Regions from separate parts of the Isoptericola sp. NPDC055881 genome, predicted to be linked through region 1. Evidence: predicted binding sites of a transcription regulator. Region 1 holds the regulator's gene; each other region holds the start of a gene.

What was found. Region 1 encodes LexA, which represses DNA repair genes until DNA is damaged. Its sites were predicted from a motif close to TCGAACANNTGTTCGA; they were not measured.
Region 2: a site for LexA is predicted at 5,618-5,633, ahead of ACWGKI_RS02105 (DUF222 domain-containing protein). Genes of this name have one in related genera too.
Region 3: a site for LexA is predicted at 3,591-3,606, ahead of uvrA (excinuclease ABC subunit UvrA). Genes of this name have one in related genera too.

What each region holds. Positions count from the first base shown of each region.
Region 1 is NZ_JBSHCR010000041.1:5,727-15,828, reverse strand. Features, by position in the region: gene ACWGKI_RS13380 (ATP-dependent DNA helicase) at 1-439, shown strand, start outside; gene ACWGKI_RS13375 (L-lactate dehydrogenase) at 449-1,408, shown strand; gene lexA (transcriptional repressor LexA) at 1,463-2,251, opposite strand; gene ACWGKI_RS13365 (LysM peptidoglycan-binding domain-containing protein) at 2,530-2,868, shown strand; gene nrdR (transcriptional regulator NrdR) at 3,015-3,563, shown strand; gene ACWGKI_RS13355 (DUF5302 domain-containing protein) at 3,698-3,883, shown strand; gene serA (phosphoglycerate dehydrogenase) at 3,964-5,202, opposite strand; gene ACWGKI_RS13345 (HelD family protein) at 5,246-7,558, opposite strand; gene ACWGKI_RS13340 (PP2C family protein-serine/threonine phosphatase) at 7,736-9,157, shown strand; gene ACWGKI_RS13335 (sensor histidine kinase) at 9,154-10,102, shown strand, end outside.
Region 2 is NZ_JBSHCR010000004.1:35,928-46,029, reverse strand. Features, by position in the region: gene dnaK (molecular chaperone DnaK) at 1-1,541, opposite strand, end outside; gene ACWGKI_RS02125 (cold-shock protein) at 1,766-2,713, opposite strand; gene ACWGKI_RS02120 (hypothetical protein) at 2,851-2,985, shown strand; gene ACWGKI_RS02115 (hypothetical protein) at 2,982-3,503, shown strand; gene ACWGKI_RS02110 (N-acetyltransferase family protein) at 3,522-3,998, opposite strand; gene ACWGKI_RS02105 (DUF222 domain-containing protein) at 4,059-5,468, opposite strand; gene ACWGKI_RS02100 (class I SAM-dependent methyltransferase) at 5,693-6,325, opposite strand; gene ACWGKI_RS02095 (LuxR C-terminal-related transcriptional regulator) at 6,434-8,086, opposite strand; gene ACWGKI_RS02090 (histidine phosphatase family protein) at 8,126-8,788, opposite strand; gene ACWGKI_RS02085 (GrpB family protein) at 8,825-9,370, shown strand; gene ACWGKI_RS02080 (RNA polymerase sigma factor) at 9,442-10,102, shown strand, end outside.
Region 3 is NZ_JBSHCR010000048.1:15,414-25,515, forward strand. Features, by position in the region: gene uvrB (excinuclease ABC subunit UvrB) at 1-734, shown strand, start outside; gene ACWGKI_RS14565 (TerC family protein) at 959-1,972, shown strand; gene ACWGKI_RS14570 (TerC family protein) at 1,969-3,033, shown strand; gene ACWGKI_RS14575 (YciI family protein) at 3,164-3,460, opposite strand; gene uvrA (excinuclease ABC subunit UvrA) at 3,636-6,689, shown strand; gene ACWGKI_RS14585 (OsmC family protein) at 6,707-7,207, shown strand; gene ngcE (N-acetylglucosamine/diacetylchitobiose ABC transporter substrate-binding protein) at 7,469-8,911, shown strand; gene ACWGKI_RS14595 (carbohydrate ABC transporter permease) at 8,908-9,930, shown strand; gene ACWGKI_RS14600 (carbohydrate ABC transporter permease) at 9,927-10,102, shown strand, end outside.

The DNA.
Region 1 (10,102 bases):
GGCCGTCCTGTGCCAGGGCGACGACCAGCTGCCCACCCTGGTGCGGCAGTTCGCCGACGACCCGGCGACCTGCCTCTTCGGCACGCTCTCGCTGTGGCAGGGCGTGGACGTGCCGGGCCCGAGCTGCCAGCTCGTGCTCATCGACCGCATCCCCTTCCCGCGTCCGGACGACCCGGTGAAGGCGGCGCGCGCCCGGTCGGTGGAGCAGGCGGGCGGCAACGGGTTCATGCAGGTCTCCGCCACGCACGCGGCACTCCTGCTGGCGCAGGGGGCCGGGCGGCTGGTCCGCACCGGCGAGGACCGCGGCGTCGTCGCCGTGCTGGACCCGCGCCTCGCGACCGCCCGCTACGGGTCGTTCCTCACCCGGTCCATGCCGGACTTCTGGCCGACGACGGACGGCGAGCTGGTCCGCGCTGCGCTGCGGCGGCTCGACACCTAGCCTGGGGCCGTGGAGAGCACTCGCAGCACGACCAAGCTCGCGATCGTCGGCGCCGGGGCGGTGGGTTCCACGCTCGCGTACGCCGCGCTCGCCCGTGGCGCGGCGCGGTCCGTGGCCCTGATGGACGTCAACCGCGCCAAGGTGGAGGCCGAGGCGCTTGACCTCCGGCACGGCGGCATGTTCATCCCTCAGGCCGAGATCGAGGGTTCCGACGACATCGAGGTGTGCCGCGGGGCCGACGTCGTGGCGGTCACGGCCGGGGCGAAGCAGAAGCCCGGCCAGAGTCGCCTGGACCTGGCCGAGGCGACCGTGGGCCTCACGAAGAAGATCCTGCCGCAGCTGCTGGAGGTGGCGCCGGACGCGATCTACCTCATGGTGACCAACCCCGTCGACGTGGTCACCTACGCCGCCCAGGAGGTCAGCGGTCTGCCCCGGGAGCGGGTCTTCGGCAGCGGCACGGTGCTCGACTCGTCCCGGCTGCGCGACGCCCTCGCCCGGCACTGCGGCGTCGCCGTCGGGAACGTGCACGCGAACATCGCGGGCGAGCACGGAGACTCGGAGATCGTGCTGTGGAGCTCGGCGTCGATCGCCGGGGTGCCGCTTCTCGACTGGCGTCCCTTCCGGGGACGCCCGCCGCTCGACGAGACTGCCCGCAGCCAGATCGCCACCGACGTGGTCGAGTCCGCCTACCGGGTCATCGCGGGCAAGGGCGCCACCAACTACGCCGTCGGCCTGGCCGCCACCCGCATCATCGAGGCGGTCCTCAACGACGAGCACCGCGTGATGAACGTGTCCTCGCGACTCGACGGGTTCTACGGGATCAGCGACGTCTGCCTGTCGGTGCCGTCACTCGTGGACCGGCGCGGCGTGGCTGAGACGATCGACACCCCGCTGTCCGACGACGAGGTGGCAGGCCTGCGGGCGTCGGCCGAGGGGATGCGCGAGGTGCAGGGCCGGCTCGGCCTCTGACGGTCCGCGCCACCTGGTGACCTGGTGCCACACCCGGCGGCCGGGTGAGCGCCCTCAGAGGCTGCGGAGCACCGCCACGACGCGTCCCAGCACCTGGGCCTCGTCCCCCGGGATCGGGGAGTAGGCGCTGTTCTGCGGCATGAGCCAGGTGTGCCCGCCGGTCTGCTTGAAGGTCTTGACCGTGGCCTCGCCGTCGATCATCGCCGCGACGACCTCGCCGTTCTCCGCGACCGGCTGGCTGCGCACCACGACCCAGTCGCCGTCGCAGATGGCCGCCTCGACCATCGAGTCGCCGGCGACCTTCAGCAGGAACAGGTCGCCGTCGCCCACGATCTGCCGAGGGAGCGGGAACACGTCCTCGACGACCTGCTCGGCGAGGATCGGGCCGCCGGCCGCGATCCGCCCCACCAGCGGGACGTAGGACGGCGCCCCCGCGGCCTCTGCGTCGGACCCGGCGACCGACCCGGCGACGAAGCCGGACGTCCGGGGAGCGGGCTCGTGCCCCGCGGCCTCCGCCGCCGGCGACTCCGGGTCGACGACCTCGATCGCACGCGGCCGGTTCGGGTCGCGGCGGAGGTAGCCCTTGCGCTCGAGCGTCGTGAGCTGGTGCTTGACCGAGGAGGGGCTCGCCAGGCCGACGGCCTCGCCGATCTCCCGCATCGTCGGCGGGTATCCGCGGTCCTCGACGGAGCGCCGGATCGTCTCCAGCACCCGCCGCTGGCGCGGCGTGAGGCGGTCGGCCGAGGGGGCGAGCTCGCTCACCGACGCCAGGGCGACCGGGGGTGCCGCCGGGGCGTCCTCGCGGGTCTCCGCCTGCGCCGGCCACGGCGCAGCAGCCGTCATGGACGCCGGGGCCTGGTCCCGTCCGCTGGTCATCGCGTTCTCCGTCCTGCAGGGGCGCGGCCCGTGGGCGGGCCGATGAAATCCGACAAACCTTCCATCGCGCTGCTGGTCACTCTAGGCCAGTTCGGGCGGGACATCAAACATCTGTTCGATCAGGTCTCGACCGTGTCGCCGGGGCGTGGTACACCTAGTACAGCAGTTCGACGTACAGGTGTTCGACGAACGGATGTTCGACGGGCCGCCGCGGCGGCGACACGACGCGTACCGGAGGTAGGACGATGCAGAACCCGCGCAGCACCACGGACGCACCGGGGTTCCTCGGGCTCGGCGGGCTTCGGCTCACCCGCCGGGGCCGCGCGGTGATCGCGGTCCTGGTCCTCCTGGTCCTCGTCGGCGCGGGGCTCGTCGGGCAGCGCGCGGTGGCCGAGTCGCCCGGATCGGGTGTGGAGGTGCGGCTGCACACCGTCGCGCCGGGGGAGACCCTCTGGCAGTACGCGCAGTCGGTGCGCGACTCGGGCGAGGACCTGCGCGACGTGGTCGCCGACCTGCGCGAGCTCAACGGCCTGACGACGGCCGAGCTGCAGACCGGACAGGTCGTGCTCCTCCCGCAGGACTGAACCCCCGCGCTGGTGCGGTGGTGGACGGCGGTGCGGACGGGTCCGCCGCGATGGGAGGATGGACCCTGCTTGCGCCCTGCGCGGCCCGCCGCTTACGTTGTCGGGCAGCCGGGCGCCGGTCCGGAGCCGAGCGCAGGAGACCAGCGATGCACTGCCCGTTCTGCCGCCATGCGGACTCGCGAGTCATCGACTCGCGCACTTCCGACGACGGTTCGTCCATCCGCCGCCGGCGGCAGTGCCCGGCGTGCCAGCGTCGCTTCACGACGATCGAGACGGCGAGCCTCTCGGTCGCCAAGCGATCAGGCGTGACCGAGCCGTTCAGTCGCGACAAGGTGGTCGCCGGGGTGCGCAAGGCGTGCCAGGGGCGCCCCGTGAGCTCCGACGACCTGGCCCTGCTGGCCCAGCGCGTCGAGGAGACGTTGCGCGGGTCGGGCCGTCCGGAGATCGAGGCCAACGAGGTGGGGCTCGCGATCCTGGGGCCGCTGCGGGAACTGGACGAGGTGGCGTACCTGCGGTTCGCCAGCGTCTACCAGTCGTTCGAGTCCCTGGAGGACTTCGAGAGCGCGATCACGTCCCTGCGGGCCGAGCGTGAGGCGCGGGCCGACGATGACGGGGAGCCCGCCTCGGCGGGGTCGGGGGACGCCGCGGGCGATGCTGCGGAGCCCGCGGCTGCGGGGCGCGACGCCTCGCGCTGAGATCGACCGCTTCGCCCGCTCCGGGCGAAATGCCCTGGCGCCGCGCCTGGCTTTGGCGCATGCTGGACGGCACCAGGTGCTGCGCGGAACTCCGTGCCGGCACGTCCACCCCGACGAACGACGAGGTGACCGTGATGACGACGGACGACTCCAAGGCGGCCAAGCCCTCCGAGGACACGAAGGCGCGCTTCCGGGAGGCTCTGGAGCGCAAGAACGCCGCGAGCCACCCCACCGCCGGCAAGGACGCGAACACGGGGCAGGTGCACGGCTCCGAGACCTCGGGACCGGTGCAGAAGATGTTCCGCCGCAAGTCCGGCTGACCGGACGCGGGCGTACGACGACGCGAGGGCGTCCCCGGGGATCCGGGGGCGCCCTCGCGTGCTGATACTGCTGGGCCGCGTCAGCCTGCGGCGGGACCGGGCGGGAACTCCGGCCGCTCGAAGGCGTCGCGGATGCGCAGCCGGATGGTCGAGGGCATCGCCTGCAGCTTGGCCGAGGCGCCACGCTGGGTGACGTCGGAGATGTCGGTGACCACGTAGCCGATCTCGCCGCGGGTGGCGAGCATCTGCGCCTCGATGTTGGCGCCGTGGTCGGCGAAGACCTGGTTCACGGCGGCGAGGACGCCGGGCACGTTGCGGTGCAGCAGCATGATGCGACCCACGCCGGTGTGCGCGAGCTGCAGGTTCGGGAGGTTGACGGACAGGGTGGTGGACCCGGTCGCCATGAAGTCCCGCAGCTTCTTCGACACGAACTCGCCGATGGCCTCCTGCGCCTCCTCGGTCGACCCGCCGACGTGCGGCGTGAGGATGACGTTGGGCAGGCCGCGCAGCGGAGACGTGAACTCGTCACCCCGCTTCTTGGGCTCCGTCGGGAAGACGTCCACCGCCGCGCCTCCGAGGTGCCCGGAGAGGATGTGCTCCCGCAGGGCCTCGACGTCGACCACGAAGCCGCGGGAGAGGTTGAGGAAGATCGCGCCCGGCTTCATCCCCGCGAACAGGTCCGCGCCGAACAGCCCGGCGTTGCCCGGCCGTCCGTCGACGTGGATCGTGACGGCGTCGGCCTCGGCGAGAAGCTCCTCGATCGTCTCGACGCGGTGCGCGTTGCCCAGGGCGAGCTTCTCGGCGGTGTCGTAGAAGACGACCCGCATGCCGAGGTTCTCGGCGAGCACGGAGAGCTGGGAGCCGATGTTCCCGTACCCGATGATGCCGAGCGTCCGGCCGCGGACCTCGTGCGCGCCGTCGGCGGTCTTGTCCCACACGCCGTCGTGCAGCGCCTTGTCGCGCACGCTGAGGCGACGGGTCAGGGAGATGATCTCCGCGACGGCGAGCTCGACCACGGACCGGGTGTTGGAGTACGGGGCGTTGAACACCGCGACGCCGTGGGCCGCGGCGGCCTCGAGGTCGATCTGGTTCGTCCCGATGGAGAAGGTCCCCACGGCCTGCAGGCCGGGCACGCTCTCCAGGACCTTGCGGGTCACGGTGGTCTTGGAGCGGATGCCGAGGATCTGGAAGTCCGCGAGGGACTCGATCAGCTCGGCCTCGTCGAGCGCGCCGGGGCGCGTGACGACCTCGATGCCCGCATCACGAAGATTCTGGGCAGCGACAGGATGGACGTTCTCGAGAAGGAGGGCTCGCAGCACGAGGCCATGGTGCGCTGTGCGGGCCCGCGCCCACAAACGCGTCTCACGCCGCGGCGAGCTCGACGATCCCTGCCGGCAGCGGTCGCTCGTGCACCACGACGAGGCGCTGGGTGGGCCGGGTCATCGCGACGTACAGGTCCGAGGCGCCGCCGGGGCCGCCCGTCACGGTGGCCGGCTCGACGAGGACGACGGCGTCGAACTCCAGGCCCTTGGTCTCACGCGGGTCGAGCACGACGACCTGCGCGTCCTCGGGGCGCTGCCCCAGCAGCCGGGACACCTCCTCGGGGGCGAGCACGGTCGGGAGCACCCCTTCGACGGCCTCGCGCAGCGCGTCGACCTCCGCGGACGCCGCGACCACGGCGACCCGTCCCGCGCCGTCGGTCCCCACGAACTCGGAGACGAGCGCGGCCACGTGGTCCCGGACCTCCTGGAGGAGCACCGGGCGAGCCGGACCGGACGGCGTGACGTGGGCGAGCTCGAGCGCTCCGGTCACCTCACGGGCGGCGGTGAGGGGCGACGTGGGCAGGCCCGCGGCTGCCGCCATGCGCTGCGCGGCGTCCGCGACCGAGGCCGGGGTGCGGTAGCTGACGGTGAGCTCTTCGAGCCGCCAGGAGTCGCCGAGCACCGGGTCGAGAGCGTGGCGCCACGATCGCGCGCCGGCGGCCGACGACGTCTGCGCGACGTCGCCCACGATGGTCATCGAGCGGGTCGGGACGCGGCGCACGAGCATGCGCCACGCCATCGGGGAGAGCTCCTGTGCCTCGTCGACCACGACGTGGCCGTACGTCCAGGTGCGGTCCTCGGCGGCGCGCTCCGCGGTGGTCAGTCGCGGCCCCGCGGACTCGAAGCGGGATGCGAGCGTCTCCGCGTCGACCAGGCCGCCCCCCGCGCCCGTGGACTCGAGGACCGAGCGGGCGTACTCGAGCTCGGCGGCGCGCTCGGCCGCGCGCGCCTTCGCCTCGGCGCGCGCGATCGAGTCGTCCTCGCCCAGCAGCTCGGCGGCCTCGTCGAGCAGAGGCACGTCGGCCTCGGTCCACGGCGCGCCCGGGTCGCGGCGCAGCGCCGCCCGCTCGCGGGCGGACAGCTCGGGGGCGGCCTCCTCCAGCCGGTGCGGCTTGGCGAAGAGGTCGGCGACGAGCTTCTCCGGCGAGATCGGGAACCACGCGAGGTTGAGCGCGACCCGCACGTCCCGGTGCGAGCGGAGGTCCTCGGTGACCATCGCGGCGTCCTCCGGTGCGAGCTCCGCGTCCGCCGCGGCGCGGTACTGGTCCACCAGCCGGGCGAGCATGTCGCGGACGAAGGCGGCCCGGGCCTCGTTGTGCGGCTTGTGGGTGCGGCGGGCGCGCGCGATCGCGTCCCGCACGTCCCGGCGTCGCACGACGAGGTCGTGACCCTCCAGGCGGAAGCGCACGTCGCGGGCGGGCACGCGCTCGCGGGCGCGGACCGCCCGGCGCACGACGTCGCGCCACAGCAGCCGGCCCTTGATCTCGGTGGCGACAGGGTCGTCGATCGCCGTGGCGCGGACGCCGGGCAGCAGCTCGCCCACCGTGGTCGCGACCACGCCGGTCTCGCCGAGCGACGGCAGCACCTGGTCGATGTAGCGCAGGAAAGCACGGCTCGGGCCGACGAGCAGGACGCCGCTGCGCTCGAGGATCCGCCGGTGGGCGTACAGGAGGTAGGCCGCCCGGTGCAGCGCCACGGCCGTCTTGCCGGTGCCCGGACCACCCTGGACCACCAGCGCGCCGGCGAGCTCGGCGCGGATGATCCGGTCCTGCTCGCCCTGGATCGTCGCGACGATGTCGGTCATCCGGCCCGTACGGCGCGCCGCGAGCGACGCGAGGAGCGCGCCCTCGCCCGACAGGGTCGACGCGGCGAGGCCTTCCGCCCCGTCGTCCCCGTCGGCGGCCTGCAGCGCGTCGAGGTCGAGCACCTCGTCCTCGAGCCCGGTCACGGAACGTCCCGACGTCACGAGGTGTCGCCGGCGCCGCACCCCCGCGGGGTGCAGGGCCGTGGCCCGGTAGAACGGCGTGGCCGCGGGGGCGCGCCAGTCCGTCAGCAGCGACCGGTGGTCGGAGTCCGCGAGACCGATGCGCCCCACGTACCGCGTCGCGCCGTCGTCGAGGTCGAGGCGGCCGAAGGCGAGGCGGTCCTCGACGGCGTCGAGCTGCGCCACGCGGTCCTCGTAGAGCGTCGCGAACGCGTCCCGCTCGCTGCGGTTCTGCGGGGAGCCCGAGGGCCCCGAGCGCCGCACCTCCGCGAGGCGGTCGCGCGTCGCGCGTCGCAGCTCGTCCAGTCGGGCGTAGAGGGTGTCGACGACACCCTGCTCGCGTGCCAGCTCGTCGTGCCTGCCCGCCACGCATCCTCCCAGCGTCTTGCGCCACGCCTGTCGGGCGCGGCCCCGTTGCGGCGGACCATCATTGCAGATCCGGCCGGCCCCCGGGTCCCCGGTCCGCGGCCGAGAGACCGGCCGAGAGGCGACGCGCCGGGCGGCGGGCACTGCCTCGGCCCGGGGTGCCGGGCTAGGATCTGGCCTATGAGCAGCGGCGACGTCCTGCGCGCAGGGTCCGAGGGACCCGCCGAGGACGCGACGGCGACCGTGCTCCTCGTCGAGGACGACGACGGGGACGCGCTGCTCGTCACAGAGCTGCTCGACGACGCCGAGGTGGCGGTCGTGCTGCTCCGCGCGCGGTCGGTGGCGGAGGCCGTCGAGGCGCTGTCGCGGCCCGGCGGCGCCCCGGGCGTCGACTGCGTGCTGCTCGACCTCGGGCTCCCGGACGCCGTCGGCCTCACGGCCGTGTCCCGGCTGCGGGAGGTCGCCGAGCGCGTGCACGACGTCCCCGCCCTCGTGGTGCTCACCGGGCTCACGGGGGGCGACCAGGGGCTGCAGGCCGTCGCGGCAGGCGCCGACGACTACCTCGTCAAGGGGGAGACCGACGCCGGGCTGCTCGGCCGGTCGCTGCGGTACGCGCTGCAGCGGCGCAGGTCCGCCGCGCAGCAGCGGGCGCTGTACCGCAGCGCCGTGCGGGCGGAGGAGACGGCGCGGCTCGAGCGCGCGCTGCTGCCCAAGCCGGTCGTGGGCGACGAGCGGATCTCCGTGATGGTGGGCTACCTCCCCGGCGGCGGCGGTCTGCTCGGGGGTGACTTCTTCGACACCGTGGAGCGGCCGGACGGCTCCGTGCTGTCGGTGGTCGGGGACGTCGCGGGGCACGGACCCGACGAGGCGGCCCTCGGGGCCACGCTGCGCACCGCCTGGCGCACGCTCGTGCTGACCGGGACCCCGCCCGAGCGCATCCTCGAGCAGCTGGAACGGGTGCTCCTCACGGAGCGGTCGCGCCCGGAGGTCTTCGTGACCCTGTGCCAGGTGGTGGTCACGCCGGACCGGTCCGGCGTCGACGTGTACCTGGCGGGTCACCTGCCGCCCCTGCTCATCACCGGCCCGGTCGGGGACCTGCGCTGCGAGGCGCTGGCGCCCACGGGCCGCGGCCGGGCGCTGGGCGTGCCGGTCGACGGCGGCTGGGCAGCCCGGCGCATCGAGCTCGACGGCCCCTTCGCGCTGATGCTGTACACCGACGGCCTCGTCGAGGCCGAGGTGCGCGCCGGCGCCGCGGCCGGTGCGGAACCGCTCGCCGGCGACGAGACGCTCGACGGCCTGGGTCGCGACGCGCTCGGGCTCACCTCGTCGCAGGGCGACCGACCGGCGCAGGTCGGTCCGCTGCGCCGACGGGTGCCCCGGCTGGGGCAGTCGGGTCTGCACGAGCTGGTGCGCGAGGACCTGGGGCGGGACGGGATCGTGGGCGTGGTGGAACGGGTGCTGCGGCGCGTGCGCGCGCTGCACGGCGGCCCGCTCACGGACGACGCCGCCCTCCTCGTGCTCGGGTGGACCGGGCGGGACACGCCCTACCTGGGTGAGCGGTCCTCGACCCTGGCGGACTCGGCCGAGTGGGCCCGCCCATGAGGCGCGAACGTCCGCTGCACGACGTCGTCCTGCGGCTCCTGCTCATCGTCGGCGCCGTGCTGCTGCTCGCCCTCGCGGTGGCCCTCGTGGCGATCCAGCGATCGCTCTCCCTCCTGCGGGTCGGTGCCGGGGACGCCGCGATGGACGCGGCGCACGCCTGGAACCGCGCGCTCCTGGTCGTGGTCGTCGTGCTCGTGCTGCTCGTGGTCCTCATGGGGTGGTTCATGTGGCGTGCCCTGCAGCGGGGCGTCACGCGTCCGCTCGCGCGGCTGGCCGACTCCGTGCGCGCCGCGAGCACGGGCGCGCACGAGCACGAGATCAGGGTCGAGGGCACGGGCGAGGTCGCGGCGCTCGCGGCCGACGTGGAGCACATGCGGCGCGAGCTGGTGCAGCAGGTGGCCGAGGTGCGGGCGTCGCACGCCGAGACCGAGCGCACGCACGCCCAGCTCGCCGAGCAGGCGCAGGAGCTCGCTCGCTCGAACCGCGACCTCGAGCAGTTCGCCTACGTCGCGTCGCACGACCTGCAGGAGCCGCTGCGCAAGGTCGCGAGCTTCACCCAGCTGCTGCAGAAGCGCTACGGCGAGCAGCTGGACGACCGGGCGGACCAGTACATCGCCTTCGCCGTCGACGGCGCGCTCCGGATGCAGCGCCTCATCCAGGACCTGCTGAGCTTCTCGCGGGTCGGGCGCTCCGGGAGCGAGCCCGAGGACGTCCCGCTGGAGCAGGTCCTCGAGCAGGCGCGGCACGACCTGGGGGAGCGGATCACGGAGTCGGGCGCGGAGGTCACGCACGACCCCTTGCCGGTGGTGCGCGGCGAGCGGGCGCTCCTCGCGATGCTGCTGACGAACGTCGTCGGCAACGCCGTGAAGTTCCGCGACCCCGGTCGCCCGCCTCGCATCCACCTGTCGGCGCGTCGCCTGGAGGCACCCGAGGCGGGCTGGGAGA
Region 2 (10,102 bases), on a different contig from region 1:
CGGGTCTCGGCCTCCTCACGACGCTTCTTGTCCTCGGCGGCGTGCTCCTCGGCGTCCTTCACCATGCGGTCGATGTCCTCCTTGGGGAGGGCGGAACCACCGGTGATCTTCATCGACTGCTCGGTGCCCGTGCCGCGGTCCTTGGCGGACACGTGCACGATGCCGTTCGCGTCGATGTCGAAGGTGACCTCGATCTGCGGGACGCCGCGCGGCGCCGGGGCGATGCCGGTGAGCTCGAACGTGCCCAGCGGCTTGTTGTCGCGGGTGAACTCGCGCTCGCCCTGGAAGACCTGGATCGCCACGGACGGCTGGTTGTCCTCCGCCGTGGAGAAGATCTCGCTGCGCTTGGTCGGGATGGCCGTGTTGCGCTCGATGAGCTTGGTCATCACGCCGCCCTTGGTCTCGATGCCGAGGGACAGCGGGGTGACGTCGATGAGCAGCACGTCCTTGCGCTCGCCGCCGATGACGCCGGCCTGCAGGGCCGCGCCCACGGCGACGACCTCGTCCGGGTTGACGCCCTTGTTGGGCTCCTTGCCACCGGTGAGCTCGCGCACGACGTCGGTCACGGCCGGCATGCGGGTGGAGCCACCCACGAGCACGACGTGGTCGATGTCGGACACGGAGATGCCCGCGTCGCGGATGACCGCGTGGAACGGCGCCTTGGTGCGGTCGATGAGGTCCTGCGTCATCTGCTGGAACTGCGCACGCGTGAGCTTCTCGTCCAGGTGGACGGGGCCGTTCTCGCTCATGGACAGGTACTGCATCGAGACGTTGGTGCTCGTCGCGGACGAGAGCTCCTTCTTGGCCTGCTCGGCCGCCTCGCGCAGACGCTGCAGGGCGATCTTGTCCTTCGACAGGTCGACACCGGCGCTGTTCTTCACCTGCTTGATGAGGTGGTCCACGATGCGCTGGTCCCAGTCGTCACCGCCGAGGCGGTTGTCGCCCGAGGTGGCGCGCACCTGGATGGTGGAGAAGTCGTCCTCGTCCTTGCCGACCTCGAGGAGCGAGACGTCGAACGTGCCGCCGCCCAGGTCGAAGACGAGGATGAGCTCGTCCTCCTTGCCCTTCTCCAGGCCGTAGGCGAGGGCCGCCGCGGTGGGCTCGTTGACGATGCGCGTCACGTTGAGGCCCGCGATCTGGCCGGCGTCCTTGGTCGCCTGGCGCTCGGCGTCGTTGAAGTACGCCGGGACGGTGATGACCGCGTCGGTGACGGGCTCGCCCAGGTACTCCTCGGCGTCGCGCTTGAGCTTGCCGAGCACGCGCGCGGAGATCTCCTGCGCGGTGTACTTCTTGTCGTCGATCTCGACCGCCCAGTCGGTGCCCATGTGGCGCTTGACCGACGAGATGGTGCGGTCGACGTTGGTGACCGCCTGACGCTTGGCCACCTCACCGACGAGGACCTCGCCGGTCTTGGAGAACGCGACGACGGACGGCGTCGTGCGCGACCCCTCCGCGTTCGCGATGACGGTGGGCTCGCCGCCCTCCAGGACGGCGACCACGGAGTTCGTGGTGCCCAGGTCGATACCGACTGCTCGAGCCATGTGTGCTGCCTCCATGCGTACGTCCGGACGCCTGTGCGCCCGAGGTTGAGTCAACTGCACTCAACGTAAATCTCGGCGCCCCGGCCTCGCAAACCGCAGGCGCTGAAGTTGAGTCTGTATGGCTCAACCTTGCTCGGGGCGCCTCTATTCCCGCAGGTGATCACGGGCGTTCGCTGTGAGCGAACAGGGCTGCTGTGCCGCAATCCTCGGGAGGTTCCGCTCGCTCAGACCAGTTCGACGTTGTCGGCCTGCGGGCCCCGGTCGCTCTGCCGCACCTTGAAGCGGACGCGGTCGCCCTCCTCCAGGAACTCGACACCCCGCACGACGGACACGTGCACGAACAGGTCCGCACCTCCGGCGTCGGGCGTGATGAAGCCGAACCCGCGGTCCGCGTCGTACCGCGCGACGGTGCCCTCGCCACCACGCACGGGCGCGCCGGACGACGACGGCTGGCCCGACCGGCCGCGGTCCGCGACCCCGCGCGGACCACGCCCACCGGCGGCACCGCCGGCACCGCGCACGAGCTGGACGTTGCGGGCGTTCGGACCCTTGTCGCCCTCGACGACGTCGAACGTCACGCGTGCGCCCTCGGCGAGCTCGCTCAGGCCATGGCCGAGCGCGCGGACGTGCACGAAGACGTCGTCGCCGCCCGCGTCAGGAGCGATGAACCCGAAGCCCTTGACGTCGTCGTACCAGGAGACGGTGCCGTCCGCGCCGTCGGAGGCGGGCCGGGCCGGCTCGGACGCGAGCGGGAGCAGGTGGTCCGCCTGCGGACCCTTCTCCCCCTCGACGACGAGGAACGCCACCCGCTGCCCCTCCGTGACCACGCCGCCCCCGACGATGGCCGAGCTGTGCACGAAGATCTCGTCGCGGCCGTCGTCGGGCGTGACGAAGCCGTACCCCTTGGTCGGCTCGTACCAGTTGACGGTGCCGAGCACGCCCAGGGGCGCGTCCGCGGCCTGGTCGCCCGTGACCCGGACGCGGCGGGCCTGCGGGCCGCGGTCGCCCTCGCCCACCTCGAACTCGACGACCTGCCCCTCACGGAGCAGCTTGGGCCCGTCGTCGCCGACGATCTCGGACGCGTGGACGAACAGGTCCTCCGCCTCGTCCCCGAGGTCGATGAAGCCGAACCCTCGGTCGGCGTCGAACCATCGGACAGTTCCCTGGGGCACCTGATACTCCTCGTCTTGACAGAAGATTGCTGTCTCCAGTGTCCCTGACTGGTGCGGCGCGAACCTCCGAACGTGCTCAGCGCCACCTTTGCGCCCCGGCCCTGCCGCGACCCGGACGCCTGTGGTGGGATCGGCGCATGCAGCCCGAGCCCGCCGACAGCTACTACGCCCGCATCGCCGCCCACCTCGGCCCGGACGGCCGGCTCCCGGTAGCGGTCGAGGAGATGCCCGGCTGGGACATCTACCCCACGAGGTGGACTCGTTGCGGATGAAGCCGCTGCGCCCCCTGGCCGACGCCGAGCCCCCGCGCAGGGGCGAAGACCCGTCCGAGTGCTGGTGCTCGTCGACGACGGACCGCCTGCCCACGTTCCTGGAGGACCACGTGTGGCGCAACGAGCGGTGGGTGCTGACCGCCGACCTCGCCCAGGGGCTGCCCGCGTTCCTCACGCTCGTGCCCGTCTCGGCGCACTGCGACCTGCCGACGGTCCCGGCGGACCTCGCCGCGGAGATGGGGCAGCTGATCGTCGCGGTCTCGGCGGCCGTCGAGGCGCTGCCGAGCGTGGGCCGCGTGCAGCTCGCCAAGTGGGGCGACGGCGGGGCGCACCTGCACCTGGCGTTCCTCGGCCGTCCCGCCCGCGTGCTGCAGTTCCGCGGCTCCCCGCTGCTCGACTGGGCGGAGAACCTGCCCGACGTGCCCGAGGACGTCCTGCGCGCGAACGCCGCGTTCGTCGCCGCACAGGTCGTCGCCGCCGTGGGCGGGCAGGCCGGTCCGGCGGGCGGCGCCGCCTGAGGGCTCGTCCCCCGGTCGTCAGAGCGGCTTGCGCATCTGCTGCGTCACGACGTCGTACCCGGCGGAGCCGTACAGCGTCACCGCGGGCGTGTTGTGCCCGAAGACGTTGAGCTCGAGGGCGGTGGCGCCGGCCTCGCGGGCCGCGTCCTCGGCTGCCGTGAGCAGCCCGCGCCCGAGCCCCTGACCGCGGCGCGACTCGACCACCTCGATGTCGTACAGGAACGCCACGCCGGGCACCCCGCGCGGGTGGTCCAGCGCCACCCACACGCGCCCGACCGGCTCACCGTCGGCGTCGACGCCGCGCAGGAACAGCATCCGTCCCGTGGCCACGCCCTGCGGCAGGAGCCGGGCGCTCTCGTCGCGCGCCCGCTGCATCGCGCCGTCGGCCTGCCACATCCCCGCAGCGACCTGCTCCGCCGCGTAGCCCTCCGCCAGCGCGTCCTGCCACTCGTCGAACTCGCCCGGCGTCATCGGGCGGAGCGTCACCGTCGTCATGCGGGCATGCTGGCACAGGTCATGACGACCGACCCTCCGACCGACCCTCCCGGCCGTGACTCACCGACCGCTCAGAACGGCGGCGTGCCGGGATCGGACGGCGGGTGCCCGTCGGGGGCTCGCGCGTCGGCCTGGTTCGGCGAGCGACGCCCGGGGTCCGGGGGGGCGGGGTTGCGCGCGCCCCGTGGGCGACGTCCACAGCAGGGCGCCGTCAGGCGCCCGGGCGACACGCCATCCGGTCTGGTGCTTGAGCACGTGGTGGTGACGGCACAGATGGGTCAGGTTGTCGGCGGTCGTCGTGCCGCCGTCGACCCACGCCCTGACGTGGTCGACGTCGCAGGCCGAAGCCGCCCGGGTGCAGCCCGGGAACGTGCAGGTGACGTCCCGGGCCTGCAGCAGCGCGCGGAGCGCTGCCGGCACGGCGTAGGTGCCCGGGTCGGTGGCCAGCACCGTGGCGTCGACCGGGTCGACCAGGAGTCGGCGGAGCGAGGGGGCGCTCGCCGTCAGGCGGAGCGCGGTCTCCGCGTCGACGGGGGCCTGACCGTCCAGCTCGGCGACCCCGCCGGCGTCACCGCCGAGCAGCGTGAGCACCGGCACGGTGATCCGCACGGTGGGTGCGACGCGGCGGGCAAGGTCTGCCAGGCCGGGCACCCGGGCGCGCTCGGCGCCACGGGCAGCAGCGCTGCCCGCGACGGCACGCGGGTCGTCGGCGCCGTCGACGTCGGCCCGGCCGAGCAGGAGGTCCGCGAACGCGTCGGCACGGAGCTGCCCCGCCCCGCGCGGGTCGCCGTCGTCCCGTGCCGTGCGAGCGACGCGCGAGAGCCGGTCGTGGATCGCGTGCGCCTGGACCGCAGGCAGGTGCGCGGCGATCCAGGCCATGCCGTCAGCGCCCGGGTCGAGGTAGACCGCCCGCTTGTCGACCGCCGCGCGGTGCCGGACCGTCAACGACACCGGGTGCGCCAGGTCCCGCGCGCGCCGCAGCCGGCGGCGGAGCTGCGGCAGGGTGACCCGCCTGGCAGCCGGCAGGACCGCCTCCTCGACGCTTCGGCGCGCGGCGACGTCGGGAAGGCCGAGGAGGGTGTCCGCGAGCGCCCCGGCATGCGCGAGCGAGAACCGCCCCTGGCACAGGTCCACGAGCGCCGTGGCCGTGCCCTCCCCGCCCCCGGCCTCGCCGGCAGCATGGGCGTGCAAGGCCACCTCGGTCAGCACGCGCGCCACGCCGACGAGTCGCGTCGCCTCCTGCTCGGACCAGCGCAACGCCGTCGCCAGGTCGGCCGTGAAGGCCCGCTCCGCCAGCTCGCGCCGACGGGTCGACGATGCCCGGCGGACCTGCGGGTCGTCCTGCTCGAGCAGCGCCCGCTCGCACCTGTCGGCGGCCCGTCGCGCCCGTTCCACGGCGAGCACCTTGGCGCCCTCCAGCGCGTCGATGCGTCGCTGGAGCTCCACCACCTCGTCGATCGAGGACGACACCTCATGGAGGGACGGTCGCGGCCCAGGGTCGACGCGTCGCAGCACGTCGGACAGCTCGACCGGCGCTCCAGGTGACGCGTCGACGACGTCGTGCTGCTGAGCCGTCCCGCCCCCTTTCGCCGCCGCGGTCGGCCGTCCCGACACACCGTTCGAACACTTGTTCGATCCTACCGAAGCTCAGCGCGCCCCGGGCGAGACCTGTGGACAACCCCTCACCTCCTAGGTCATCGCGGCCCGCCGACCGGTGTGCGGCGCAGCCGGTAGAACGTGGGCTCGCCACGACGCGCGAGGCGCGGCATGCCCGGGGCGTCGGTGGGGACCCGGTGCACGTCGGTGACCTCCCACCCGGGGAAGGCGTCCTCGATGTCGGCCCGACTGGCGCCGGTGGGCATGAACGGCGGCCCGACGGACCTGCCCAGCACGAGCATCAGGAGCGTCGCGCCCGGACGCGTGCGGTCCGTCACGGCGCGGCCCATCGCGCGCTGCTCGGGGGTTCGCAGCCCGTGGAAGCAGCCGACGTCGAGGACGAGGTCGAAGCCGTCCCCCACGACGTCGGCGGGCAGGGTCGTGGCGTCCGCCCGGACGACCGTCGCGGCGACGTGCTCGCGCGCCAGCCTCGTGCGGGCGCGGCCGAGAGCGCGCTCGACGACGTCGACCGCCGTGACGTCCCACCCGCGGCGGGCGAGGGTCAGCGCATGCACTCCCGTGCCGCAGCCCACGTCGAGCGCGCGCCCGGGCCCTCCGCGCTCCGCCTCCTCGCGTCGGAGGAGCTCGTCCAGCCGACCGGCGTCCGCGGCGGCCGACCGCTCCCACGGCGTGAATCCCACGGCGTAGGCGACCTGGTAGAAGGTGCTCATGACGTCCTCCTGGGCTCGGTCCAGCGGCTCGTGCTGCACCCGACGCTAGGGGTCGTGCGCGCGACGCCACATCGGCAGGACCATGCATCCCTGGTGTGCAGGCCGGGCTCAGACGAGCCGGGAGTCGTAGGCGTACGCCGTCGCCGCGGCGCGCGAACCCACCCCGATCTTGAGGAAGATGTTCGCGACGTGCCGCGCCACCGTGCGCTCGGACAGCACGAGCCGCCCGGCGACCTGCCGGTTCGTGAGCCCGGTCGCGAGGAGGCGGAGCACCTCGACCTCCCGCGGGGTGAGGCCGTCCGGCGCCCCCGCCGTCTCGCCCACGAGGGATGCCAGGTCGCGGCGCGCGCCGAGGTCGGCGAAGGTGCGCCGCGCGGCGTCGGTCTCCACGTCCGCGGTCTCCGTGTCACCCAGCAGCCGGCAGGCCCGGGCGAACAGCACGCGGCACCGGGCCTCGTCGTAGGGCGCCCCCACCTCCGCCCAGGCCCGGAGCGCCGCCCGCAGGGGGCCGACGGCACCGCGCGGGTCGCCGTCGGCGAGCGCCACCGCGCCCGCGCACTGTGCGCTCGCCGCCGTCACCGACGGCGCACCCAGCCGCCCGGCCAGGGCGGCCAGCTCGGCCGACGCCGCCCTCGCCCGAGCGCCGTCGCCGGCCGCGAGCGCCACCTCCACCTGCGCCGGCAGGAGGCGGCCACGCAGGAAGTCCCCGGCCGCCTCCGCCGACGCCCGGGCGAGCGCGGCGGTCGCGTCGGACGCGCGCCCCTGGGCGGCGCGCAGCAGGGCGAGCCCGGGCTGCGGGTCGAGACCGGCGGCAGCCGCCGCCCGGTAGGCCTCTTCGGCGGCGCGCGTCTCCCCCCGGACGCGGTGGAGCTCCCCGCGCTGATAGTGGGCCATCCCCCGGGCGGGGTCGCGGCGTCCGGGGTCCCGCGCGCACCGGTCCAGGACGGCGGTCACCTCGTCCGTCGCGGCGGCCCACTGTCCCCGCAGCTGCAGCACCTCGGAACGGTGGACGGCGCACTGCCCCCGGTAGTGGACGATGCCGGGCTGGCCCGCGCACCACCGGGACAGGGCCTCCGTCCACTCGGCGCTACGACCCAGGTCGAGGCAGCCGCGACAGACCAGGATGGCGGCGCAGTAGACCTGCCCGACGGCCTGCGGCCCCGCCGTCCCGGTCGTCGCGAGGACCATCACCTCGTCGAGCTCCGCCATGCCCTCGGCGGTGCGTCCCAGCGCGAGGAGCGCCTGCCCGTGGCCGTTGCGGGCCAGCAGCTCCAGGTCCGGGTCGGCGTGCTCGCGCGCGACGGCGACCGCGTCCGCGAGCAGGTCTCGGCTCTGCGTGCCCTGCCCCTCGGCCAGGGCACGCATGCCCAGGTTCAGCCGCTCGTACCCGTGCCACACGGTGGCGGCGAAGCCCGTGTCGCCGACGATGCTCCGGGGGCGCTCGAACCATCCTCGGGCCCGGGCGCGCTCGCCCCGCATCAGCAGGGTCAGGGCCAGCCAGAACGCCACGCGAGACGCCCCGTCCCGGTCGTCAGCGGCGAGGAACGCGTGATGCGCCCTCTCCCGCGCCGCGTCGGACTGCCGGTCGTCCCCCGCGAGCAGGGCCGCCAGGCCCCAGCCCTCCAGGTCGGCCGCGGACAGCGGCTCGCCGTCCTCGTCCGCCCGGGCGAACGCGGCGCGCGCGACCTCCCAGGTCCGCGCCGCGCACGCGGCACGCGCCTGCGCCACAGGGCCTGGCGCCCGGGGTCCGTCTCCCGTCACCTCCCGATCGTCCCACCGGCACCACGAGGGAGCCCTGCGTCAGTCGTCGACCGGCTCGCCGGTGGGGTCGTTCGCGACGACGGCGTCGAGGCGCTCGCCGCCGACAGGCTCGCGCACCCAGTCGACCAGGCGCCAGCCGGACGCGGGGTCGCCCTCGACCTCGATGAGGCCGGTGTTGGCGAGCGGCGTGTGCTCCACCTCGTCGACGTCGAGCCCGCGGACGCGGGCGCTGGACCACGAGCGGATGGCGGCGCCGTGCGACACGGCGAGGACGACGTCGTGGTCGTGGTCGGCCAGGGCGGCGACGGCGTCGTCGAACCGGGCGAGGAACGCGTCGCCGTCGGGCCCGCCGGGCATGCGCCGGGAGAGGTCGCCGCGGGACCAGGCGAACACCGTCTCCAGGTAGGTGTGGTGGTCGGCGAGGTCGGCGGACATCTCGAGCGCGCCCGCCTCGATCTCCCGCAGCCCGTCGAGGACGGTGGGGCGCAGGGTGCGGTCGTCCGCCAGCGGCTGCGCCGTGAGGGTGGTGCGCAGGAGGGACGAGACGGCCAGCGCGTCGATCCGGCGGCCCTCCAGCGCGCGCGGCACGGCCGCGGCCTGCGCCTCGCCCAGGGGCGTGAGGCGGGGTCCGGGCGCACCGGTGTCGAGCAGCCCGGCCACGTTGGAGGGCGTCTGTCCGTGTCGCAGGAGGAGGAGGCGCATGTCCCTAGCCTGCGCCATCGCTGCGACGATGTCCGCGTGCCGATCACTGTCGTCCCCTCCTCCCCCACCTGGCCCGCACGGTTCGAGGGCGTCGCCCGTGCGCTGCGCGCGGCGCTCGACGGCGTCCCGGGCGCCGTCGTCGAGCACGTCGGGTCGACGTCGGTCCCCGGCCTGCCGGCGAAGCCGATCCTCGACGTCGACGTGATCGTGCCCGCGGCCGACGTGCCCGCCGCGGTGCGGGCGCTCGAGGCGGTGGGCTACACGCACCGCGGCGACCTGGGCCTCGCCGGCCGGGAGGCGATGGACGCGCCCGACGACGACCCCGCGCGGCACGTCTACGTCTGCGCCCGGGGGACGCTGCACGTGCGCAACCATCTCGCCGTCCGCGACGTGCTGCGCCGCCGGGACGACCTGCGCGACGAGTACGGCGCCGTGAAGCTCGCGCTCGCCGCGGACCCGACGATGGACATCGAGCGGTACCTCGCCGGGAAGTCGGCGGTGCTGCAGAAGGTGCTCGCCGAGTCCGACCTGACGCCCGACGAGCTGCGGCAGGTGCTGCGCGCCAACGACACGTCCGCGTAAGGCTGCAACGCTCGGCCGGTTGCCGGACATGCCACGGTTGTCACCGTCCCCCGGTCGAGAGGACCTCAACGATGCCAGCCCTCGAACCACCTGCCGCCCCGCCCTCACCACCCGTCACGGACGGGCACGAGGCGCGGTTCACCGCGCTCTTCGAGGCGACCCACCGCCCGCTGCTCGCGTACGCGGTGCGGCGCGTGGCCGACCCGGCCGACGCCGCCGACGTCGTCGCCGAAGCCTTCCTCATCGCGTGGCGGCGTATCGAGGAGGTCCCCGCCGGACCCGACGCGCGGCCGTGGATGTTCGGCGTGGCGAGGCGCGTCCTCGCCAACCTGCACCGCGGCGAGCGCCGTCGCCTCGCGCTCGCCGACCGCCTGCGCGCCGAGGTGGCCGAGACGTTCCCGGGACCGGACGCGCCAGGGTCCGACGTCGAGCGCGCCCTGGGACGTCTCGGCGAGCAGGACCAGGAGCTGCTGCGCCTGGTCGCCTGGGAGCAGCTCGCCCGCGACGAGATCGCCCTCGTCCTGGGGATCACGCGGGCCAGCGTCCGCGTCCGGCTGCACCGCGCCCGCCGGCGGCTCGCCGACCAGCTGGCCGCGCTCGCCACCGCCGACGACGGTCCGCCCGCCCCCGTCCCCGGCCCCGCCCTGGCCACCGTCGCGCCGGCGCCGCCCGCCGCGGCGGTGCGGGGACAGCAGCACGGCAACGGACAGCGGGAGAGGTGGGGCGCCGCGC
Region 3 (10,102 bases), on a different contig from region 1:
TGACCAAGAAGATGGCCGAGGACCTCACGGACTACTTCCTGGAGAAGGACGTGCGGGTGCGGTACCTGCACTCCGAGGTGGACACGCTGCGCCGGGTGGAGCTCCTGCGCGAGCTGCGGCTGGGGGAGTACGACGTGCTCGTCGGCATCAACCTCCTGCGCGAGGGCCTCGACCTGCCCGAGGTGTCGCTGGTCGCGATCCTCGACGCGGACAAGGAGGGGTTCCTGCGCTCGGAGCGGTCCCTCATCCAGACCATCGGCCGCGCGGCCCGCAACGTCACCGGCGAGGTGCACATGTACGCGGACAAGGTGACCCCGGCGATGCGGTACGCGCTCGACGAGACCGACCGGCGCCGCGCCAAGCAGGTCGCGTACAACACCGAGCACGGGATCGACCCGCAGCCGTTGCGCAAGAAGATCGCCGACGTCACGGACATGCTCGCCCGCGAAGACATCGACACCGCCGAGCTGCTGTCCGGCGGGTACCGCAAGTCTCCCGCCACCGGCCAGGGTCGCGGGCGGGCCCCCGTGCCGGGGTCGCCGAAGGAGGGCGCGACGACGGGCAACCGCCTGGCGGGCGCTGCGGCAGGCGAGCTCGCCGAGCTGATCCAGGAGCTGAGTGACCAGATGCACGCCGCGGCGGCAGAGCTGCAGTTCGAGGTGGCGGCGAGGCTGCGCGACGAGATCGGCGGCCTGAAGAAGGAGCTCCGGCAGATGCAGGCCGCCACCGCCTGAGGCGGGCGCTGACCAGCGGGTCCGCGCTCCGGCGAGCGCGGAGGGCCGGGCCCGTGTCTCATGTAGGGTATGCGGGTTGGAGGGGAGTACCCCGCCCACGATGAGGTCGTCATCACGTCCGGCGCCGCCGCCGGACCGGCCTCTTCGGCCCGGACGCACGGCGCGCAGCCCGTCCGGGTGGGGAAGACCTCCGGTGCTCAGTGCTACGTACCGGAGGCTTGCCAGTGAACGTTCCTTTGTGGGTGTGGGTCATCACCGTCGTCGTCATCCTGGCGATGCTCGCCGTCGACTACGTCGGTCACGTGCGGACCCCGCACGCCCCGACGCTCCGTGAGTCCGCCACGTGGTCCCTCGCCTACGTCGCGGTCGCGGTGGTGTTCGGAGTCATCGTCTGGCTCGTGTGGGGCGGCGAGTACGGCGGGGAGTACTTCGCCGGCTACATCACGGAGAAGTCCCTCAGCGTCGACAACCTGTTCGTGTTCGTCCTGATCATGACGAGCTTCCGGGTGCCGCGGGAGTACCAGCAGCGGGTGCTCCTCATCGGGATCACGATCGCGCTCGTGCTGCGCACGGTCTTCATCGTCGCGGGCGCCGCGATCATCGCCAACTTCGCCTGGGTCTTCTACGTCTTCGGCGCGTTCCTCATCTGGACGGCGATCGCCCAGGCCCGGTCGGGCACGGGGCACGACGAGGAGTGGAACGAGAACGGGGTGCTGCGCCTGACGCGGCGCCTGTTCCCCACGACGGAGACCTTCGTCGGCGACAAGATGGTGGCGAAGATCGACGGACGGCGCTACATCACGCCGATGCTCATCGTGATGGTCGCGATCGGCAGCGCGGACCTGCTGTTCGCCGTCGACTCCATCCCCGCGATCTTCGGCCTCACGCAGGAGACCTACCTCGTGTTCGCGGCGAACGCGTTCTCGCTGCTCGGCCTGCGCCAGCTCTACTTCCTCGTCGACGGTCTTCTCGACCGGCTCGTCTACCTCAACTACGGGCTGGCCGCGATCCTCGGCTTCATCGGTGTCAAGCTGGTGATCCACGCCCTGCACACCAACGAGGTGCCGTTCGTCAACGGCGGGCAGCACGTGGAGGCGATCCCCGAGATCCCGACCACCGTGTCCCTCGCCTTCATCGTGGTGGTGCTCGCCGTCACGACGATCGCCTCGCTCGCGCGCGACCGGCGTGACCGCCAGGTCCGGGCGGCGGCGACATCCACCACCGAAGGAGATGCATGACCCACGAGCTGCCGTTCTGGTTCGAGGCGGCGTCGCTCGCGGCGCTGATCGTGCTGCTGGCCGTCGACCTCGCGATCGTGGGCCGCCGCCCGCACGTGCCGAGCATGAAGGAGAGCGGCCTGTGGGTCGCGTTCTACGTCGGGCTGGCGGTGGTGTTCGGCCTGATCGTGCTGGCCGTCGGGGGCGCCGCTCCGGCGGGAGAGTTCTACGCGGGGTGGCTCACCGAGTACTCGCTGAGCGTCGACAACCTGTTCGTGTTCGTCATCATCATGTCGCGCTTCGCCGTGCCCAAGCGGCACCAGCAGATGGTCCTGATGGTCGGCATCATCATCGCGCTGGTCCTGCGCGGCGCGTTCATCCTGGCGGGCGCGGCCATCCTCGAGCAGTTCGTGTGGGTGTTCTACCTCTTCGGCGCGTTCCTCATCTACACCGCGATCAAGCTGGTCGCCGGCGACGACGAGGACGAGTACAAGGAGAACGTCGCCATCCGCATGCTGCGACGGGTGCTGCCGCTGAGCGAGAAGTACGACGGCGCCAAGGTCCGCACGGTCGTCGACGGCAAGAAGCTGTTCACCCCGATGCTGGTCGTCTTCGTCGCGATCGGGTCGACCGACCTGCTGTTCGCGCTCGACTCGATCCCCGCGATCTTCGGCCTGACGAAGGACCCGTTCATCGTCTTCACCGCGAACATCTTCGCGCTCATGGGGCTGCGCCAGCTGTACTTCCTCCTGGGCGGCCTCCTGGAGCGGCTGGTGTACCTGCCGATCGCGCTCGCGGTCATCCTCGGGTTCATCGGCGTCAAGCTCATCCTGGAGGCGCTGCACACCAACACGCTGCCCTTCCTCAACGGAGGGGAGCCCGTCGCGTGGGCGCCCGAGATCCCGATCTGGCTGTCGCTGGCCGTCATCCTCGGGTCGATCGCGATCGCGACGGTCGCGAGCCTGGCCAAGACGCACCGGACCTCGGTCGTGTCGGCACAGGAGGACGGGCAGGAGGACGCGCAGGAGGTCGAGGAGAGCGCCGAGCCGACGCCGTCCGGGCCGGAGGCCCCCGGCCGCTGACAGCCGCAGTCAGCCGCTGACGGCCGCTGACTGCCTGGCCGACGACCACGGAAGGCCCCGGACGACTCGTCGTCCGGGGCCTTCCTCGGTCCTCCGGCTCTGGGGGTCGGTCAGGCCGGCGCGCAGGCCGTCAGGCCGCGAAGCCGCCGACCACGGGGACGAACTCGCGCGCCGCGCGGTGCGCGACCAGCCCCTCGCGGTGGAACGGGTCGTCGGCGAGCAGCTCCAGCGCGGCCGTGGCGTCGTCGGCCTCGACGACGAGGAGGGCCCCGCGCGGCTCGCCCTCGGGGGTGGCGGGCAGCGGGCCGGACACGTGCAGCGCGTTCCGGTCGTGCAGGCCCTGCAGGAACTCCCGGTGCTCGGGCCGGACCGCGTCGAGGCGGTCGGGGTCGGCGACGTAGACGTAGGTGACGGCGAAGACGGACATGGCCGTATCCAAGCACCCCGTGCCGTCCTGTGCGCGGTCCTGTGCGGGACCCGTCCGTGCCGCGGCGACGCGCGTCGTCGTGGGACGCGCCGCAGGGGCGGGTGTGACCGGACAGACGCTCCGCAGGGCATAGAACGCCTGTACGAATGTCGGCCACCCGACGTAGGATGCCCGGGTGAGCAACCGCCTCGTCATCTCCGGCGCCCGCGAGCACAACCTGCGCAACGTCGAGCTCGACCTCCCGCGTGACGAGCTCATCGTCTTCACCGGCCTGTCGGGCTCCGGCAAGTCCTCGCTGGCATTCGACACGATCTTCGCCGAGGGGCAGCGGCGCTACGTGGAGTCGCTCTCCGCGTACGCGCGCCAGTTCCTGGGCCAGATGGACAAGCCCGACGTCGACTTCATCGAGGGCCTGTCGCCCGCCGTGTCGATCGACCAGAAGTCGACCAACCGCAACCCCCGGTCGACGGTGGGCACGATCACGGAGGTCTACGACTACCTCCGTCTGCTGTTCGCCCGGGCGGGCACGCAGCACTGCCCCGTGTGCGGTGAGCCCGTGCGCTCGCAGACCCCGCAGCAGATCGTCGACAAGCTGCTGGAGCTGCCGGAGGGCACCCGCTACCAGGTCCTCGCGCCGGTGGTGCGCGGGCGCAAGGGCGAGTACGCCGACCTCTTCGCCGAGCTGCAGACGCAGGGCTTCGCCCGCGCGCGGGTCGACGGCGAGGTGGTCCAGCTGACCAGCCCGCCCGCGCTCGAGAAGAAGCTCAAGCACGACATCGAGGTGGTCGTCGACCGGCTCGTGTCCCGCGAGGGGGTGCAGCGGCGCCTCACCGACTCGGTCGAGACCGCCCTGCGGCTCGCGGGCGGCCTCGTGATGGTGGAGCTCGTCGACGCCGACACCGACGACCTCGACCGGGTGCGCAAGTTCTCCGAGAAGCGGGCGTGCCCCAACGACCACCCGCTGGCGCTGGACGAGATCGAGCCCCGCACCTTCTCCTTCAACGCCCCGTACGGCGCCTGCCCGGAGTGCACGGGGATCGGCTTCCGCCTCGAGGTCGACCCCGACCTCGTCGTGCCCGACGAGGAGCGCACGCTGCGCGACGGCGCCGTCGTGCCGTGGGCGCTGACGTCGTCGGAGTACTTCGAACGGGTGCTCACCGCGCTCGCGGAGGAGATGAGCTTCTCCATGGACGTGCCGTGGCGCGCGCTGCCGCAGCGCGCCCGCGACGCGATCCTGTTCGGCCGCAACCACCAGGTGCACGTGCGCTACAAGAACCGGTGGGGGCGCGAGCGCCAGTACTCCACGGGCTTCGAGGGCGCGGTGACCTTCCTGGAGCGGCGGCACCGGGAGACCGAGTCCGACTGGTCCAAGGAGAAGTACGAGGCCTACATGCGCGAGGTCCCGTGCCCGGTGTGCTCGGGCGCGCGGCTGAAGCCCGAGGTGCTCGCGGTCACGGTCGGCGGCAAGTCGATCTGGGACGTCTGCCGGCTGCCGATCGACGAGGCCAAGCACTTCCTCGACGGCCTGGAGCTGGGGGAGCGCGAGCGGGCGATCGCGACCGAGGTGCTCAAGGAGATCCATGCGCGGCTCGGCTTCCTGGTCGACGTCGGTCTGCACTACCTCTCCCTCGAGCGCCCGGCCGGCACGCTGTCCGGCGGCGAGGCGCAGCGCATCCGCCTGGCCACCCAGATCGGGTCGGGCCTGGTCGGGGTGCTCTACGTGCTGGACGAGCCGTCCATCGGGCTGCACCAGCGCGACAACCGCCGCCTGATCGAGACCCTCACCCGGCTGCGCGACCTGGGGAACACACTGATCGTCGTGGAGCACGACGAGGACACCATCCGCGCCGCGGACTGGATCGTCGACGTCGGGCCCGGGGCGGGAGAGCACGGCGGCCGCGTCGTGCACTCGGGCGACTACGCGGGCCTGCTCGAGGCCGAGGAGTCCATGACGGGCGCCTACCTGTCCGGCCGGCGCTCGATCGCGCTGCCGGCCGAGCGTCGCGCCACGGACCCGGGTCGCGAGGTGACCGTCGTCGGAGCGCGGGAGAACAACCTGCGGGGGATCGACGTCTCGTTCCCGCTCGGCGTGCTCACCGCGGTGACCGGCGTCTCGGGCTCGGGCAAGTCGACCCTCGTGAACTCGATCCTGCACACGGTGCTCGCGAACGAGCTCAACGGCGCCCGTCAGGTCGCGGGGCGGCACACCCGGGTGACGGGGGTCGACCAGCTGGACAAGGTGGTGCACGTCGACCAGGGGCCGATCGGGCGCACGCCGCGGTCCAACCCCGCCACGTACACCGGGGTGTGGGACCGGATCCGCAAGATCTTCGCGGAGACCGAGGAGGCCAAGGTCCGTGGCTACGGTCCCGGGCGGTTCTCCTTCAACGTCAAGGGCGGCCGTTGCGAGGCGTGCGCCGGTGACGGCACGCTGAAGATCGAGATGAACTTCCTCCCGGACGTCTACGTCCCGTGCGAGGTGTGCCACGGGGCCCGGTACAACCGCGAGACGCTCGAGGTGCACTTCAAGGGCAAGACCGTGGCCGACGTCCTCGACATGCCGATCGACGAGGCCGCGGAGTTCTTCGCCGCGTTCCCGGCGATCTCGCGCTTCCTCACCACGCTGGTCGAGGTAGGGCTCGGTTACGTGCGGCTCGGGCAGCCGGCCCCGACGCTCTCGGGCGGCGAGGCGCAGCGCGTCAAGCTCGCGAGCGAGCTGCAGAAGCGGTCCACGGGACGCACCATCTACGTCCTGGACGAGCCGACCACGGGCCTCCACTTCGAGGACATCCGCAAGCTGCTCGGCGTGCTGCAGTCGCTCGTCGAGAAGGGCAACACGGTCCTGGTGATCGAGCACAACCTGGACGTCATCAAGAGCGCGGACTGGGTCGTCGACATGGGCCCCGAGGGTGGCTCCGGCGGCGGCACCGTCGTCGCTCAGGGCACGCCCGAGGAGGTCGCCCGCGTCGAGGCCAGCCACACCGGGCGCTTCCTCGCGAGCATCCTCGACGAGCACCCGGCGGTACCCACGGCGTCCCGCGCCTCGGCGCGCAGCGCGGCCGCGACCTCGGCGTCCTCCGCGCCGCGGGCTCGAGCCTCGGCGAAGAGCACGGGGAAGGCCAAGGGCACCGCGACGACGGGCGCGGCCAAGGGGAAGGGCGCGAAGGAGAAGGGCGCCACGAAGGAGAAGGGCGCCACGAAGCGGTCCGGAGGGCGCAGCGCGGCCTGACCCCCTACCGTGTGGGCATGGGTGCGCACCACAACTACGCCGTCACCGTCGCCTGGCCCGACACGCCCGGCGGTGGCGACGCGGCGACGACGTCGTACACCTCGTACTCGCGCGACCATCGGGTGCTGGTAGCAGGCAAGCCTGCGCTGGCCGGCAGTGCCGACCCGACGTTCCGCGGGGACCCGGCGCGGCACAACCCCGAGGAGCTCTTCGTCGCGAGCCTGTCCCAGTGCCACATGCTGTGGTTCCTGCACCTCGCGGCGGAGTCGGGCCTCGTCGTCCGGGAGTACGTGGACGACACCACGGGCACGATGCGCGTGGAGTCGCGGGGCGAGGGGCAGTTCACGGACGTCACGCTGCGCCCGCGCGTCACGGTCGACGCCGGGCCGCAGGCCACTGACGAGGCCGTCGCCGGCCTGCACCACCGCGCGCACGCGCTGTGCTTCATCGCGCGATCGGTGAACTTCGCGGTCCTCGTCGAGCCCGCGCCGCTGCGGCTCTCGACGCCCGCAGCCTGACGGCGGGACCCTTCCGACCGGGTGATCTATTCCAGTACGGTCACAGGACCGTGTTGCCTGTTGACGTGGCGACGTCGCGTGAATATTTTCCACTCCATCGCTCCGATGGAGGAGAGATATTTCCGTGAGCGTCGCGACCCCCGCACGCTCGCAGACGCGCGAGACGAGGAGGTCGGCGCAAGCAGCCCCGCGCGGGGCAGGGCAGGCACCGGTTGACGGGGCGTCGCGAGGCGCAACCTGACACGAAGGGCATCTACGAGGATGACCAGCAACATCACCACCAGCAACGACACCACTCCCGAGCCCAGCCGTCGGTCCGTTCTCCGGGCCGTCATGTTCACGGCCGCCGCGGTCCCGTTCGGCCTGCCCCTGGCGGCATGCGCCACGGGCGGCGGCAGCAACGACGACGAGAAGTCCGCGTCGCCGACGGGCAACGCCGACCCGAAGAACCCGTTCGGCATGGCGGAGAACACGACGGTCGACGCCGTGATCTTCGACGGCGGCTACGGCGTCGACTACGTCGAGTTCGCCGGCAAGGTCCTGGCCGGCCTGCACGCCGGGTCTTCCGTCAAGGTCTCGCCCTCCACGCAGATCGCCACGGAGCTCCAGCCGCGGTTCGTCGGCGGCAACCCCCCGGACCTGATCGACAACTCCGGTGCGCAGGCGATCGGGTTCAACACCATCCTCGACCAGCTCGAGGACCTCACGGACGTCATCGACGCGCCCAACGTCGAGGGCACGACCATCCGCGACACCCTCTACGAGGGGGTGCTCGCGCCGGGCACGTACGGGGACAAGTTCGCCGCCCTCAACTACGTGCTCACCGTGTACGGCGTCTGGTACTCGGGGAAGCTCTTCGAGGCCAACGGCTGGCAGCCGCCGGCCACCTGGGAGGAGGCGAAGGCCCTCGGTGCGGAGGCCAAGAAGGCCGGCAAGTACCTCTTCCTGTGGGGCACCGAGGCTGCGACCTACTACCAGACCCTGGCCATCGAGTCGGCGATCAAGGAGGGCGGCGACGAGGTGCGCCTCGCGCTCGAGAACCTCAAGCCCGACTGCTGGTCGAACGACGCCATCCAGGCGACCTTCTCGATCATGAAGGAGATCATCGACGCGGGGTACTTCAAGCCCGGCGGTTCGGGGACCCAGTTCACCGCGGCACAGGCGCAGTGGAGCAACAAGATGGACGCGCTCCTCTACCCGTCCGGCTCGTGGATCGAGAACGAGATGAAGGACCAGACGGCGCCGGACTTCCAGATGAAGGGCGTGCCGAGCTTCTCGGTCACCTCCAGCCCGGCGATGCCGGCGACGGCGCTCCACTCCACCGCGGGCGAGCCGTTCATCGTGCCGACCAAGGCCAAGAGCGTCGCGGGCGGCAAGGAGCTGCTGCGCGTCATGCTCTCGAAGGAGTCCGCGACGAACTTCTCCAAGGAGAAGCTCGCCCCGACCATCGTCAAGGACATCGTCCCCGCGGACGGGTTCGGTTCGACGGCGCTGGTGTCCCAGACCGACATGCTGAGCGCGGCCGGGACCGACATCTTCACCTTCAACTTCGTCAACACCTACGGCATGAACCAGGAGCAGCTGCCGATCTGGAACTCCTTCCTGGACGGGAAGAAGTCGGTGGCCGACCTGACGAAGGAGCTGCAGGCGATCACCGACCGCATCGCCAAGGACGACACCATCGACAAGATCGAGGTTTCATGACCGCCATCCCCGGCGCCGGGCGGGTTCTGCCCGCCGACGAGGGAACTCTTGCGGGGCCCGGCAACGGGCCCCGCAAGGGGCGGGCGGGCGGGTTCTCGTTCGACAGCGTGAGCTTTTTCGTCGTCTGCCTGGGCATCCCGCTGGCGCTCTTCCTGGTCTTCGTCATCTGGCCGTTCGTCCAGGCCGTGTTCTACGCGTTCACCGACTGGTCGGGGTTCACGGCCGACTTCAACATCATCGGCCTGGGCAACTTCACCACCCTCGTGCAGGACCCGCGGTTCATCAACGCGGTCGGCAACAGCGTCATGTTCGGCATCTTCATCCCGCTCGTCACCATCGCGATCGCGCTCGCGTTCGCGATCCTCATCACGGTGGGCGGGTCCGGCAAGGGGCAGGTCCGCGGGGTCCGCGGGTCCGGGTTCTACCGCGTCGTCTCGCTCTTCCCGTACGTCATCCCGGCGATCGCGGTCGCGATCATGTGGCGCCTGATCCTCGACCCGAGCAACGGGCTCGTCAACGGGATCCTCACGGGGCTCGGGCTCGACCGCTTCGAGTCCTTCGCCTGGCTGGGCAACGTCGGCACGGCGATGCCCGTGACGATGTTCGTGGTCGTGTGGGGCTTCGTCGGGTTCTACATGCTGCTGTTCATCGCGGCGATCAAGAGCGTCCCCTCGGAGATCTACGAGGCCGCGCGGATCGACGGCGCAGGCCGGTGGCGCACCTCGTGGTCCATCACCGTCCCCCTGATCCGGGACAACGTGCAGACCGCGTACATCTACCTCGGCATCATCGCGCTCGACCTGTTCGTCTACGTCCAGGGGCTCAACCCGCAGGGCGGGCCCGACAACAGCACGCTCGTGATGTCGCAGCAGCTGTTCCGCTCGGCGTTCACGGAGGGGAAGTTCGGTTACGCCAGCGCCATGGGCGTGGCGATGGCCATCGTCACCCTGGTGTTCGCCGCGCTGGTGTTCACGGTGAACCGCCTGACCGGCGGACGGGACGAAGGGGGCCGTCGATGACCGCCAACACTCAGGTGGCGCCCGGGACGGCGCCGGCCGAGCCGCGGATGAAGGCCGCGCGGACCGGCGGCGGCGACAAGGTCGTGGCCGGCGTCTCGCACACCGTCCTGGTGATCTGGTGCATCCTCGTCATCGCGCCGATGGTGTGGGTGCTCATCGGCTCGTTCAAGAC